3 regions of the Psychrobacillus sp. FSL K6-1464 genome follow, and region 2 is predicted to be linked to each of the others. Evidence: a T-box and tRNA genes for the amino acid it is inferred to sense, from the RefSeq annotation. Region 2 holds a T-box; the other regions hold tRNA genes.
The links. The T-box of region 2 lies ahead of ileS (isoleucine--tRNA ligase). A T-box ahead of a tRNA ligase gene usually reads a tRNA of that ligase, here a tRNA-Ile.
Positions count from the first base shown of each region.

Region 1: it encodes a tRNA-Ile, which carries the amino acid that the T-box ahead of ileS (isoleucine--tRNA ligase) is inferred to sense. The anticodon was not compared.
Region 3: it encodes a tRNA-Ile, which carries the amino acid that the T-box ahead of ileS (isoleucine--tRNA ligase) is inferred to sense. The anticodon was not compared.

Region 1 covers NZ_JBBOOP010000001.1:2,856,660-2,861,629, reverse strand. The annotation lists gene MKX39_RS14580 (nucleotidyltransferase-like protein) at 1-537, shown strand, start outside; rRNA gene MKX39_RS14575 (16S ribosomal RNA) at 924-2,478, shown strand; tRNA gene MKX39_RS14570 (tRNA-Ile) at 2,574-2,650, shown strand; tRNA gene MKX39_RS14565 (tRNA-Ala) at 2,668-2,743, shown strand; rRNA gene MKX39_RS14560 (23S ribosomal RNA) at 2,859-4,970, shown strand, end outside.
Region 2 covers NZ_JBBOOP010000001.1:1,180,944-1,185,913, forward strand. The annotation lists gene MKX39_RS05615 (YggS family pyridoxal phosphate-dependent enzyme) at 1-1, shown strand, start outside; gene MKX39_RS05620 (cell division protein SepF) at 3-476, shown strand; gene MKX39_RS05625 (YggT family protein) at 495-758, shown strand; gene MKX39_RS05630 (YlmH family RNA-binding protein) at 807-1,595, shown strand; gene MKX39_RS05635 (DivIVA domain-containing protein) at 1,694-2,203, shown strand; T-box leader at 2,253-2,474, shown strand; gene ileS (isoleucine--tRNA ligase) at 2,548-4,970, shown strand, end outside.
Region 3 covers NZ_JBBOOP010000001.1:94,761-99,730, reverse strand. The annotation lists rRNA gene MKX39_RS00510 (23S ribosomal RNA) at 1-2,173, opposite strand, end outside; tRNA gene MKX39_RS00505 (tRNA-Ala) at 2,289-2,364, opposite strand; tRNA gene MKX39_RS00500 (tRNA-Ile) at 2,382-2,458, opposite strand; rRNA gene MKX39_RS00495 (16S ribosomal RNA) at 2,553-4,106, opposite strand; tRNA gene MKX39_RS00490 (tRNA-Ala) at 4,286-4,361, opposite strand; tRNA gene MKX39_RS00485 (tRNA-Pro) at 4,374-4,450, opposite strand; tRNA gene MKX39_RS00480 (tRNA-Arg) at 4,456-4,532, opposite strand; tRNA gene MKX39_RS00475 (tRNA-Leu) at 4,548-4,636, opposite strand; tRNA gene MKX39_RS00470 (tRNA-Gly) at 4,652-4,726, opposite strand; tRNA gene MKX39_RS00465 (tRNA-Leu) at 4,744-4,828, opposite strand; tRNA gene MKX39_RS00460 (tRNA-Lys) at 4,857-4,929, opposite strand; tRNA gene MKX39_RS00455 (tRNA-Thr) at 4,938-4,970, opposite strand, start outside.

The DNA.
Region 1 (4,970 bases), 1.7 Mb from region 2:
TACGTATTTCCGATAAACGGAAGAAAAGCTCGAATGGGTATAGAGTTTGCCAAACTAACGAGACGGTATTTAGAAGGGAAGCTATTTTTTGAACAACGTAATTTCTTAGATGCCTATAATCATATGGTAGATTCTTTACATCATCTAGCACGATTAGCTGTTTTTGAAAATGGTATGCATCCAGAAGTGATGGTATGGAATCAAGTAAAAGCATTAGATCCTTCTATATATAAATTGTACGATGAGTTAATCTCTAGTGATGAATCATTAGAAAAAAGATTAGAGCTTTTGTTTTTAGCGAGTGACTTTTTGATTCATTCCCGATCAAAAGATGGAGCGCAACACATTATAGAAGTACTTGGGTCAAAAGAGTTTTGGACGATCCAAGAAATTCATGAGCAAGAAGAGCTTAAAAACTACTCTGTAGATTTAGAGGTTTTCATCGAGTTTCTAATAGATAAAGGGTATATTTCAATTGAAGAACAGCAAACCAAAAGCAACGCGATCATGCATAGATACTACAAAGTGATGATGTAGAAACAACATTTAAAAACGAACAATGAAATTTGTTCGTTTTTATTGTTGACATAATAAATAAATGCATGGTATTATAATAAGCGTCGTCAAAAACAACACAAACTATTTCAAACAAATAATAGTGAAAAAGTTTTTTAGAAAAACTTCTTGACACTTAACGAGTACGATGGTAAATTAGAGAAGTCGCAAAAAACGACACAACAAAATGAACATTGAAAACTGAACATGCAAAACGTTAAGAAACATAGCTTTCAACTAACTTAGTTAGGATGATAGCAAAACAATTTTGGACATCATTTAATGATGATGCCAGCAAAACAAAATGAGCTTTTAAACTAGTTCTAATTTGTTCGCTCTCAATATGCTCTGCATACTGAAAGTGAACTATTATGGAGAGTTTGATCCTGGCTCAGGACGAACGCTGGCGGCATGCCTAATACATGCAAGTCGAGCGAATGACGAAGAAGCTTGCTTCTTCTGATTTAGCGGCGGACGGGTGAGTAACACGTGGGCAACCTGCCCTGTAGATTGGGATAACTCCGGGAAACCGGGGCTAATACCGAATAATCCATTTCCTCACATGGGGAGATGTTAAAAGACGGCATCTCGCTGTCACTACAGGATGGGCCCGCGGCGCATTAGCTAGTTGGTGAGGTAACGGCTCACCAAGGCGACGATGCGTAGCCGACCTGAGAGGGTGATCGGCCACACTGGGACTGAGACACGGCCCAGACTCCTACGGGAGGCAGCAGTAGGGAATCTTCCACAATGGACGAAAGTCTGATGGAGCAATGCCGCGTGAGTGAAGAAGGTTTTCGGATCGTAAAACTCTGTTGTGAGGGAAGAACAAGTACGAGAGTAACTGCTCGTACCTTGACGGTACCTCATTAGAAAGCCACGGCTAACTACGTGCCAGCAGCCGCGGTAATACGTAGGTGGCAAGCGTTGTCCGGAATTATTGGGCGTAAAGCGCGCGCAGGCGGTCCTTTAAGTCTGATGTGAAATCCCACGGCTCAACCGTGGAAGGTCATTGGAAACTGGGGGACTTGAGTACAGAAGAGGAAAGCGGAATTCCAAGTGTAGCGGTGAAATGCGTAGAGATTTGGAGGAACACCAGTGGCGAAGGCGGCTTTCTGGTCTGTAACTGACGCTGAGGCGCGAAAGCGTGGGGAGCAAACAGGATTAGATACCCTGGTAGTCCACGCCGTAAACGATGAGTGCTAAGTGTTAGGGGGTTTCCGCCCCTTAGTGCTGCAGCTAACGCATTAAGCACTCCGCCTGGGGAGTACGGTCGCAAGACTGAAACTCAAAGGAATTGACGGGGGCCCGCACAAGCGGTGGAGCATGTGGTTTAATTCGAAGCAACGCGAAGAACCTTACCAGGTCTTGACATCCCGCTGACCGGCCTAGAGATAGGCTTTTCCCTTCGGGGACAGCGGTGACAGGTGGTGCATGGTTGTCGTCAGCTCGTGTCGTGAGATGTTGGGTTAAGTCCCGCAACGAGCGCAACCCTTGATCTTAGTTGCCAGCATTTAGTTGGGCACTCTAAGGTGACTGCCGGTGATAAACCGGAGGAAGGTGGGGATGACGTCAAATCATCATGCCCCTTATGACCTGGGCTACACACGTGCTACAATGGACGGTACAGAGGGTCGCAACCCCGCGAGGGTGAGCAAATCCCATAAAACCGTTCTCAGTTCGGATTGTAGGCTGCAACTCGCCTACATGAAGCCGGAATCGCTAGTAATCGTGGATCAGCATGCCACGGTGAATACGTTCCCGGGCCTTGTACACACCGCCCGTCACACCACGAGAGTTTGTAACACCCGAAGTCGGTGGGGTAACCCTTACGGGAGCCAGCCGCCGAAGGTGGGACAGATGATTGGGGTGAAGTCGTAACAAGGTAGCCGTATCGGAAGGTGCGGCTGGATCACCTCCTTTCTAAGGATAATATCGGAATACGAATCTTTATTCGTATCTTAACGTTTTGCAGTTCAGTTTTGAATGTTCATATTTATTATATGGAAATTCAAAGAGGGCCTATAGCTCAGCTGGTTAGAGCGCACGCCTGATAAGCGTGAGGTCGATGGTTCGAGTCCATTTAGGCCCACCATACCCTTTTTAAACCCCGGGGCCTTAGCTCAGCTGGGAGAGCGCCTGCCTTGCACGCAGGAGGTCAGCGGTTCGATCCCGCTAGGCTCCACCAAAGATTATTATTTGTTCTTTGAAAACTGGATAAAACGACATTGAAACAATAAACAACAAGAAATTCTGTTGTGATTATTTACGTAATCACAACGTGTAAGACTTTTTAACTTTTAGGTTAAGTTAATAAGGGCGCACGGTGAATGCCTTGGCACTAGGAGTCGACGAAGGACGGCACTAACACCGATATGCTTCGGGGAGCTGTAAGTGAGCTTTGATCCGGAGATTTCCGAATGGGGAAACCCACTGTTCGTAATGGAGCAGTACATTTGCGTGAATACATAGCGCATCTGAGACACACCCAGGGAACTGAAACATCTAAGTACCTGGAGGAAGAGAAAGAAAATTCGATTCCCTGAGTAGCGGCGAGCGAAACGGGAATAGCCCAAACCAAAAGGCTTGCCTTTTGGGGTTGTAGGACACTCTACATAGAGTTACAAAGGAATGAGTTAGACGAAGCGATCTGGAAAGGTCCGCAGGATAGGGTAAAAGCCCCGTAGTCTAAAATTCATTCTCTCTTGAGTGTATCCTGAGTACGGCGGAACACGTGAAATTCCGTCGGAATCTGGGAGGACCATCTCCCAAGGCTAAATACTACCTAGTGACCGATAGTGAACCAGTACCGTGAGGGAAAGGTGAAAAGCACCCCGGAAGGGGAGTGAAATAGATCCTGAAACCGTGTGCCTACAAGTAGTTAGAGCCCGTTAATGGGTGATAGCGTGCCTTTTGTAGAATGAACCGGCGAGTTACGATCCCATGCAAGGTTAAGTCGAGAAGACGGAGCCGCAGCGAAAGCGAGTCTGAATAGGGCGAATGAGTATGTGGTCGTAGACCCGAAACCAGGTGATCTACCCATGTCCAGGATGAAGGTAAGGTAACACTTACTGGAGGTCCGAACCCACGCACGTTGAAAAGTGCGGGGATGAGGTGTGGGTAGCGGAGAAATTCCAATCGAACCTGGAGATAGCTGGTTCTCTCCGAAATAGCTTTAGGGCTAGCCTCAAACGTTAGAATCTTGGAGGTAGAGCACTGTTTGGACTAGGGGCCCATCCCGGGTTACCGAATTCAGACAAACTCCGAATGCCAATGATTTATGTTTGGGAGTCAGACTGCGAGTGATAAGATCCGTAGTCAAGAGGGAAACAGCCCAGACCACCAGCTAAGGTCCCAAAGTATTTGTTAAGTGGAAAAGGATGTGGCGTTGCTTAGACAACCAGGATGTTGGCTTAGAAGCAGCCATCATTTAAAGAGTGCGTAATAGCTCACTGGTCGAGTGACGCTGCGCCGAAAATGTATCGGGGCTAAACAAATCACCGAAGCTGTGGATTGATACCTTTGGTATCAGTGGTAGGAGAGCGTTCTAAGGGCGTTGAAGTCAGACCGGAAGGACTGGTGGAGCGCTTAGAAGTGAGAATGCCGGTATGAGTAGCGAAAGACGGGTGAGAATCCCGTCCACCGTATGACTAAGGTTTCCTGAGGAAGGCTCGTCCGCTCAGGGTTAGTCGGGACCTAAGCCGAGGCCGATAGGCGTAGGCGATGGATAACAGGTTGATATTCCTGTACCACCAAACCACCGTTTGAGTAATGGGGGGACGCAGAAGGATAGGGTAAGCATGCTGTTGGTTATGCATGTCCAAGCAGTAAGGTGTGAATGTAGGCAAATCCGCATTCTTTAACATTGAGCTGTGATGGCGAGGACGTATGTCTAGAGTTCCTGATTTCACACTGCCAAGAAAAGCCTCTAGCGAGGTGAAAGGTGCCCGTACCGCAAACCGACACAGGTAGTCGAGGAGAGAATCCTAAGGTGAGCGAGAGAACTCTCGTTAAGGAACTCGGCAAAATGACCCCGTAACTTCGGGAGAAGGGGTGCTCTTTTGGGTTCATAGCCTAGAAGAGCCGCAGTGAATAGGCCCAGGCGACTGTTTAGCAAAAACACAGGTCTATGCAAAACCGTAAGGTGAAGTATATGGGCTGACGCCTGCCCGGTGCTGGAAGGTTAAGAGGAGTGCTTAGCGCAAGCGAAGGTGCGAATTGAAGCCCCAGTAAACGGCGGCCGTAACTATAACGGTCCTAAGGTAGCGAAATTCCTTGTCGGGTAAGTTCCGACCCGCACGAAAGGCGTAACGATCTGGGCACTGTCTCAACGAGAGACTCGGTGAAATTATAGTACCTGTGAAGATGCAGGTTACCCGCGACAGGACGGAAAGACCCCGTGGAGCTTTACTATA
Region 2 (4,970 bases):
GCATGAAAAACTGGATGAAAAATTTCTTTTACTTAGATGAAGAAGAGGAAGCATCAGAAACGCAGCAGTCAAGACCTCAACAACAAAAAACGGCAGATAACAATATAAAGCAACAAACAGCAAAGTCAGTACCTAAAGAACGTAAATTCAATACCACGCCTAAGGAAATAAATACTCCTAATCTTGTTAGTATTCAAAATGTCCAAAAGTCTTCCAAAGTAATATTAATAGAGCCAAGAGTATATGCAGAAGCACAAGATATATCTGAACACTTAAAAAGTAAAAAAGCAGTGATTGTAAATTTGCAACGTATTGACAAGGAACAAGGAATTCGAATTATCGACTTTTTAAGTGGAACAGTGTACGCTTTAGGTGGAGATATACAAAGAATAGGTACGGATATATTCCTTTGTGCACCCGATTCAGTAGAAGTCGATGGAGCAATATCGGATTATTACTATAACGACCTAGATTAACAGAGGAGTAATTATACTATGGCATTAGTTTTAACTTTATTAAGTTTAGGTGTTCGAATTTATTCGTATGCATTAATTGCATATATTTTAATGTCTTGGGTACCTAGCATTCAACAATCGAGTTTCGGGAAGTTTTTAGGTAGAATTTGTGAACCATACTTAGAACCGTTTAGAAAAATTATTCCACCACTAGGAATGATTGATATTTCACCAATCGTTGCAATTTTTGTATTAAACCTAGCAATGACGGGTATATATTATATAGCTAATATAGTTCTCTAACCTCACTTCCGTGGGGTTTTTTACTATAATTGAAAGGGAAATATTATAATGGAAAATGTATTGCAACATTTTAGAAAAGAAGAACAGCCTTTTATTGAGCAGGTTGTAAGTATGATGCGGGAAGTAGAGGACCGATATGCACCTAAGTTAACGGACTTTCTAGATCCTAGGCAACAATTTATAGTAGACTCGATTCGTAGACAATATGAAGATATTGGTTCTAGCGCTGAAGGTGCATTAGAGGATGCGGAGAGAAGAAGAGTTCTATTGTTTCCTTCCTATTATGTGCCATCGGAAATTGATTTCTCTATGAGAGTAGTTGAGGTCCATTACCCTACTAAATTTGTAACGTTAAAACATAAGGACGTGCTTGGTTCGATGATGTCCTTAGGAATTGATCGGAGTAAATTTGGAGATATACGTGTACAAGATGGTGCCATTCAGTTCGTGGTAGCTTTAGAGGTACTGGATTATGTACGAGCTAATTTTACATCTATTGGAAAAGTGAAAGTTCATATCGATGATGTAGGAAATCCACAAGACTATTTTGTTCAACAGGAGGAATGGATGACTGAGACCTTAACGGTAAGCTCACTCCGTTTAGACACTGTAATTGCCTCAATTTTTAATATTTCTCGTCAAAAGTCTGCATCTCTTATTCAAAGTGGGAAAGTGAAAGTGAACTGGTCCGAGAAAGATCAAGTATCCCTTGAATTACAAGAACTCGATCTCATTTCTATAAGAGGACATGGAAGAGTGAAATTAATCATGATGGAAGGCAGGACAAAAAAAGATAAAATTCGATTACAAATAGGTAGATTAGAACTAAAAAATTAATTTTTATAAGAATATTTCAAATATAGATGTATTCAATCTCGTAGAAATGTATAATGGGAGAAAGAATATAAGTTTAGTAAAGTGAAGGAGATGTTAAAATGCCACTAACACCACTTGATATACATAACAAGGAATTTAGTAAAGGATTTAGAGGGTACAATGAAGATGAAGTAAATGAATTCCTTGACCAAATAATGAAAGACCTTGAAATTTTGACGAAAGAAAAAAAAGAATTAGAAACAAAGCTTAAAACATCAAGCGAACAGGTTGGTCATTTTACTTCGATTGAAGAAACACTACATAAATCCATTGTCGTTGCTCAGGAGGCTGCAGAAGAAGTCCGTCGCAATTCACAAAAAGAAGCGAAGCTGATTGTGAAAGAGGCAGAGAAAAATGCTGACCGAATCGTTAATGAAGCTTTAACGAAAGCTAGAAGAATTGCGATGGAAATAGAGGATCTCAAGAAACAATCAAAAGTTTTCCGCAATCGCTTTAAAATGTTAGTAGAAGCACAGTTAGACTTAATCAATACTGATGATTGGAATCATTTAATGCAATATGATGTGGATACAGAAGTAATTGATCGACTATCTGTAACAGAAGATTAACATTTCTTGACTCATCGCCATACTTTACCTATAATAATTTCATATCATATAATATGCGTAGAAAAAGACGTCTAAATTTGTTTTTGATAAAGCGACCTGAGGATGGTGAGAGCTCAGGAATATAAACTCTTTAGATTATCACTTTGGAGCAAGGGCACTGAACTTTTTAGTAAGTGTCTTCGGTTAGTGCCCCGTTATGGCATTCTAAGCGGCGATTTTTTGAGAAATCGCAAGTAGGGTGGTACCGCGAGCATAACTCCTCGTCCCTTTTTGGGATGGGAGTTTTTTTGTTTACGTGTAGATTAATACAATTTTTACGTTTTTACTAATTAGGAGGTAATAAGATGGAATACAAAGATACGTTATTAATGCCTAAGACAGCTTTCCCAATGCGTGGAAACTTACCAGTGAAAGAGTTAGAAATCCAAGCGAAATGGGCAGAGCAGGATATCTATAAAAAAGTACAGGATCATACTAAAGATCGACCATTTTTTGTACTGCATGATGGACCACCGTACGCAAATGGTGATCTTCATATGGGTCACGCATTAAACAAAGTATTGAAAGATATGATTGTCCGTCATAAGTCTATGACAGGTTTCCACGCACCATATGTTCCAGGTTGGGATACACATGGTCTTCCAATCGAGCAAGCATTAACAAATAAAGGTGTGAAACGTAAAGAACTGTCTTTAGCAGAGTTTAGAAAGCTTTGTGAAGAGTATGCTTATCAACAAATTGATAATCAACGCTCGCAGTTCAAACGTCTGGGTGTTCGTGGTGACTGGGAAAACCCATATGTTACATTGACTTCTGATTTTGAATCACGTCAAATCGAAGTATTCGGTGCGATGGCTAAAAAAGGATACATTTATAAAGGATTAAAGCCTGTTTACTGGTCACCTTCTAGTGAATCAGCATTAGCAGAAGCTGAAATTGAATACCAAGATAAAAAATCACCATCTATCTATGTAAGCTTTAAGGTAACGGAAGGTAAGGGAGTTCTTGAAGAAGGAACAAAGTTTATCATTTGGACTACAACACCTTGGACTATTCCTGCGAACTTAGCTATTTCTTTACATCCAAAAGTGGAGTATGCAGTTGTCGAAACGAATGGTTCTAAGTTTGTTGTTGCATTAGATTTAGTAAAAGCTGTTGCAGAAGAATTAGGCTGGGAAGAATACACAGTAGAGCGTACACTATTAGGTCAAGAAATGGATCGCTTAGTTGCAAAACATCCTTTATACGATCGTGATTCTCTTATCATTCTTGGGGAGCATGTAACAACTGAATCTGGTACTGGTTGTGTTCATACAGCGCCTGGTCACGGGGAAGATGACTTTTATGTTGGTAAAGCTTATGGATTAGATGTCCTTTGTCCAGTGGATGACCGCGGTGTTATGACTGCTGAAGCACCAGGTTTTGAAGGATTATTTTATGATACAGCTAACAAAGCAATTACAGAAGCTCTAGAAGCTGCTGGTGCACTTGAGAAACTTACATTCTTTACGCATTCATATCCACATGACTGGCGTACAAAAAAACCAGTTATTTATCGTGCTACTGCTCAATGGTTTGCTTCAATTGAGGCATTTAGAGATGAATTACTACAAGCAATTCGAGATACAAAATTTACTCCTGCATGGGGAGAGACTCGTCTATTTAACATGATTCGTGATCGTGGAGACTGGTGTATTTCTCGACAACGTGTATGGGGAGTTCCAATTCCGGTATTTTATGGGGAAGATGGAGAACCAATCCTGACAGAAGAGACGATTTCACATGTTTCTAAACTATTCCGAGAGCACGGATCGAATATTTGGTTTGAAAGAGAAGCGAAGGAATTATTACCTGAAGGATTCACTCATATTGGTAGTCCAAATGGTATCTTTACGAAAGAAACAGATATCATGGATGTATGGTTTGATTCGGGTTCATCTCATCAAGGTGTTCTAGAAGAACGGGATGATTTAGTATTCCCAGCTGACTTATACCTAGAGGGATCAGATCAGTATCGTGGTTGGTTTAATTCTTCTCTAATCACAAGTACTGCTATGTTTGGTCATGCTCCTTATAAAGGATTGTTAAGCCATGGTTTCACATTAGATGGCAATGGTCGTAAAATGAGTAAATCCTTAGGTAACGTTATCGTTCCTTCCAAAGTGATCAATCAGTTAGGTGCGGACATTGTACGTTTATGGGTAGCTTCCGTGGATTATACAGCAGATGTACGTGTTTCTGATGCGATTTTCAAACAAGTATCCGAAGTATATCGTAAAATTCGTAATACTTTCCGATTCTTGCATGGCAATATCAGTGATTTCCATCCGGTTAATAATCGTGTGGAATTTAAAGATCTACGTGAAGTCGATCAATATATGTATATGAAACTTCAAGAAGTAATTTCTACAGTAAGAGCGGCATATGATCGCTATGATTTCGCAAGTGTATATCATACGATTAATAATTTTGTATCAAGTGAGCTAAGTTCATTCTACTTAGACATTGCAAAAGATGTTGTGTATATCTATGGGGAGGATCACCCAGATCGTCGTGCAATGCAAACAGTTATGTATGATACGCTACTAGCGCTATTAAAACTATTAACACCTATTCTGCCTCATACAACAGATGAGCTTTGGGCTTACTTAGAGCATGAAACAGCAGAAAGTATTCAATTAACAGATATGCCAGAAGCCGTTAATTATCCTGAATTTAAAGAGTTAGCAGCTAAGTGGGATAAAATTATGGAATTACGTGATGATGT
Region 3 (4,970 bases), 1.1 Mb from region 2:
GCTCCGGGCTCTAAGGCTCCTGCCTATCCTGTACAAGTTGCACCAAAATTCAATATCAAGCTATAGTAAAGCTCCACGGGGTCTTTCCGTCCTGTCGCGGGTAACCTGCATCTTCACAGGTACTATAATTTCACCGAGTCTCTCGTTGAGACAGTGCCCAGATCGTTACGCCTTTCGTGCGGGTCGGAACTTACCCGACAAGGAATTTCGCTACCTTAGGACCGTTATAGTTACGGCCGCCGTTTACTGGGGCTTCAATTCGCACCTTCGCTTGCGCTAAGCACTCCTCTTAACCTTCCAGCACCGGGCAGGCGTCAGCCCATATACTTCACCTTACGGTTTTGCATAGACCTGTGTTTTTGCTAAACAGTCGCCTGGGCCTATTCACTGCGGCTCTTCTAGGCTATGAACCCAAAAGAGCACCCCTTCTCCCGAAGTTACGGGGTCATTTTGCCGAGTTCCTTAACGAGAGTTCTCTCGCTCACCTTAGGATTCTCTCCTCGACTACCTGTGTCGGTTTGCGGTACGGGCACCTTTCACCTCGCTAGAGGCTTTTCTTGGCAGTGTGAAATCAGGAACTCTAGACATACGTCCTCGCCATCACAGCTCAATGTTAAAGAATGCGGATTTGCCTACATTCACACCTTACTGCTTGGACATGCATAACCAACAGCATGCTTACCCTATCCTTCTGCGTCCCCCCATTACTCAAACGGTGGTTTGGTGGTACAGGAATATCAACCTGTTATCCATCGCCTACGCCTATCGGCCTCGGCTTAGGTCCCGACTAACCCTGAGCGGACGAGCCTTCCTCAGGAAACCTTAGTCATACGGTGGACGGGATTCTCACCCGTCTTTCGCTACTCATACCGGCATTCTCACTTCTAAGCGCTCCACCAGTCCTTCCGGTCTGACTTCAACGCCCTTAGAACGCTCTCCTACCACTGATACCAAAGGTATCAATCCACAGCTTCGGTGATTTGTTTAGCCCCGATACATTTTCGGCGCAGCGTCACTCGACCAGTGAGCTATTACGCACTCTTTAAATGATGGCTGCTTCTAAGCCAACATCCTGGTTGTCTAAGCAACGCCACATCCTTTTCCACTTAACAAATACTTTGGGACCTTAGCTGGTGGTCTGGGCTGTTTCCCTCTTGACTACGGATCTTATCACTCGCAGTCTGACTCCCAAACATAAATCATTGGCATTCGGAGTTTGTCTGAATTCGGTAACCCGGGATGGGCCCCTAGTCCAAACAGTGCTCTACCTCCAAGATTCTAACGTTTGAGGCTAGCCCTAAAGCTATTTCGGAGAGAACCAGCTATCTCCAGGTTCGATTGGAATTTCTCCGCTACCCACACCTCATCCCCGCACTTTTCAACGTGCGTGGGTTCGGACCTCCAGTAAGTGTTACCTTACCTTCATCCTGGACATGGGTAGATCACCTGGTTTCGGGTCTACGACCACATACTCATTCGCCCTATTCAGACTCGCTTTCGCTGCGGCTCCGTCTTCTCGACTTAACCTTGCATGGGATCGTAACTCGCCGGTTCATTCTACAAAAGGCACGCTATCACCCATTAACGGGCTCTAACTACTTGTAGGCACACGGTTTCAGGATCTATTTCACTCCCCTTCCGGGGTGCTTTTCACCTTTCCCTCACGGTACTGGTTCACTATCGGTCACTAGGTAGTATTTAGCCTTGGGAGATGGTCCTCCCAGATTCCGACGGAATTTCACGTGTTCCGCCGTACTCAGGATACACTCAAGAGAGAATGAATTTTAGACTACGGGGCTTTTACCCTATCCTGCGGACCTTTCCAGATCGCTTCGTCTAACTCATTCCTTTGTAACTCTATGTAGAGTGTCCTACAACCCCAAAAGGCAAGCCTTTTGGTTTGGGCTATTCCCGTTTCGCTCGCCGCTACTCAGGGAATCGAATTTTCTTTCTCTTCCTCCAGGTACTTAGATGTTTCAGTTCCCTGGGTGTGTCTCAGATGCGCTATGTATTCACGCAAATGTACTGCTCCATTACGAACAGTGGGTTTCCCCATTCGGAAATCTCCGGATCAAAGCTCACTTACAGCTCCCCGAAGCATATCGGTGTTAGTGCCGTCCTTCGTCGACTCCTAGTGCCAAGGCATTCACCGTGCGCCCTTATTAACTTAACCTAAAAGTTAAAAAGTCTTACACGTCGTGATTACGTAAATAATCACAACAGAATTTCTTGTTGTTTATTGTTTCAATGTCGTTTTATCCAGTTTTCAAAGAACAAATTATAATCTTTGGTGGAGCCTAGCGGGATCGAACCGCTGACCTCCTGCGTGCAAGGCAGGCGCTCTCCCAGCTGAGCTAAGGCCCCGAAACAAAAAAAGGGTATGGTGGGCCTAAATGGACTCGAACCATCGACCTCACGCTTATCAGGCGTGCGCTCTAACCAGCTGAGCTATAGGCCCTCTTTGAATTTCCATATATTAATATGAACATTCAAAACTGAACTGCAAAACGTTAAGATACGAATAAAGATTCGTATTCCGATATTATCCTTAGAAAGGAGGTGATCCAGCCGCACCTTCCGATACGGCTACCTTGTTACGACTTCACCCCAATCATCTGTCCCACCTTCGGCGGCTGGCTCCCGTAAGGGTTACCCCACCGACTTCGGGTGTTACAAACTCTCGTGGTGTGACGGGCGGTGTGTACAAGGCCCGGGAACGTATTCACCGTGGCATGCTGATCCACGATTACTAGCGATTCCGGCTTCATGTAGGCGAGTTGCAGCCTACAATCCGAACTGAGAACGGTTTTATGGGATTTGCTCACCCTCGCGGGGTTGCGACCCTCTGTACCGTCCATTGTAGCACGTGTGTAGCCCAGGTCATAAGGGGCATGATGATTTGACGTCATCCCCACCTTCCTCCGGTTTATCACCGGCAGTCACCTTAGAGTGCCCAACTAAATGCTGGCAACTAAGATCAAGGGTTGCGCTCGTTGCGGGACTTAACCCAACATCTCACGACACGAGCTGACGACAACCATGCACCACCTGTCACCGCTGTCCCCGAAGGGAAAAGCCTATCTCTAGGCCGGTCAGCGGGATGTCAAGACCTGGTAAGGTTCTTCGCGTTGCTTCGAATTAAACCACATGCTCCACCGCTTGTGCGGGCCCCCGTCAATTCCTTTGAGTTTCAGTCTTGCGACCGTACTCCCCAGGCGGAGTGCTTAATGCGTTAGCTGCAGCACTAAGGGGCGGAAACCCCCTAACACTTAGCACTCATCGTTTACGGCGTGGACTACCAGGGTATCTAATCCTGTTTGCTCCCCACGCTTTCGCGCCTCAGCGTCAGTTACAGACCAGAAAGCCGCCTTCGCCACTGGTGTTCCTCCAAATCTCTACGCATTTCACCGCTACACTTGGAATTCCGCTTTCCTCTTCTGTACTCAAGTCCCCCAGTTTCCAATGACCTTCCACGGTTGAGCCGTGGGATTTCACATCAGACTTAAAGGACCGCCTGCGCGCGCTTTACGCCCAATAATTCCGGACAACGCTTGCCACCTACGTATTACCGCGGCTGCTGGCACGTAGTTAGCCGTGGCTTTCTAATGAGGTACCGTCAAGGTACGAGCAGTTACTCTCATACTTGTTCTTCCCTCACAACAGAGTTTTACGATCCGAAAACCTTCTTCACTCACGCGGCATTGCTCCATCAGACTTTCGTCCATTGTGGAAGATTCCCTACTGCTGCCTCCCGTAGGAGTCTGGGCCGTGTCTCAGTCCCAGTGTGGCCGATCACCCTCTCAGGTCGGCTACGCATCGTCGCCTTGGTGAGCCGTTACCTCACCAACTAGCTAATGCGCCGCGGGCCCATCCTGTAGTGACAGCCGAAACCGTCTTTTAACATCTCCCCATGTGAGGAAATGGATTATTCGGTATTAGCCCCGGTTTCCCGGAGTTATCCCAATCTACAGGGCAGGTTGCCCACGTGTTACTCACCCGTCCGCCGCTAAATCAGAAGAAGCAAGCTTCTTCGTCATTCGCTCGACTTGCATGTATTAGGCATGCCGCCAGCGTTCGTCCTGAGCCAGGATCAAACTCTCCATAATAGTTCACTTCCAGTATGCAGAGCACATTGAAAGCGGACAAATTAGAACTAGTTTAAAAGCTCATTTTGTTTTGCTGGCATCATCATTAAATGATGTCCAAAATTGTTTTGCTATCATCCTAACAAGTTAGTTGAAAGCTATGTTTCTTAACGTTTTGCATGTTCAGTTTTCAATGTTCATGGTGGAGCCTAGCGGGATCGAACCGCTGACCTCCTGCGTGCAAGGCAGGCGCTCTCCCAGCTGAGCTAAGGCCCCGAAAATAATAACTGGTCGGGAAGACAGGATTCGAACCTGCGACCCCTTGGTCCCAAACCAAGTGCTCTACCAAGCTGAGCTACTTCCCGTTATATGGTGCGCTCGGCAGGACTCGAACCTGCAACCTCTTGATTCGTAGTCAAGTGCTCTATCCAATTGAGCTACGAGCGCAATGTTTCAAAAAAGTGGTGCCGAGGACCGGAATCGAACCGGTACGGTAGTCACCTACCGCAGGATTTTAAGTCCTGTGCGTCTGCCAGTTCCGCCACCCCGGCACTTTAGTGAATCTTTGGAGCGGAAGACGAGGTTCGAACTCGCGACCCCCACCTTGGCAAGGTGGTGTTCTACCACTGAACTACTTCCGCTCGGTTATTAAATTAAATGGTGCGGGTGAAGGGAGTCGAACCCCCACGCCTTGCGGCGCTAGATCCTAAGTCTAGTGCGTCTGCCAGTTCCGCCACACCCGCAAAAAATATAATTCACTATAAAAAGTGATGAGCCATGTAGGATTCGAACCTACGACCCTCTGATTAAAAGTCAGATGCTCTACCAACTGAGCTAATGGCTCGAAAAAAGTGGTGCCGGAGAAAGGACTTGAACCCTCAACCT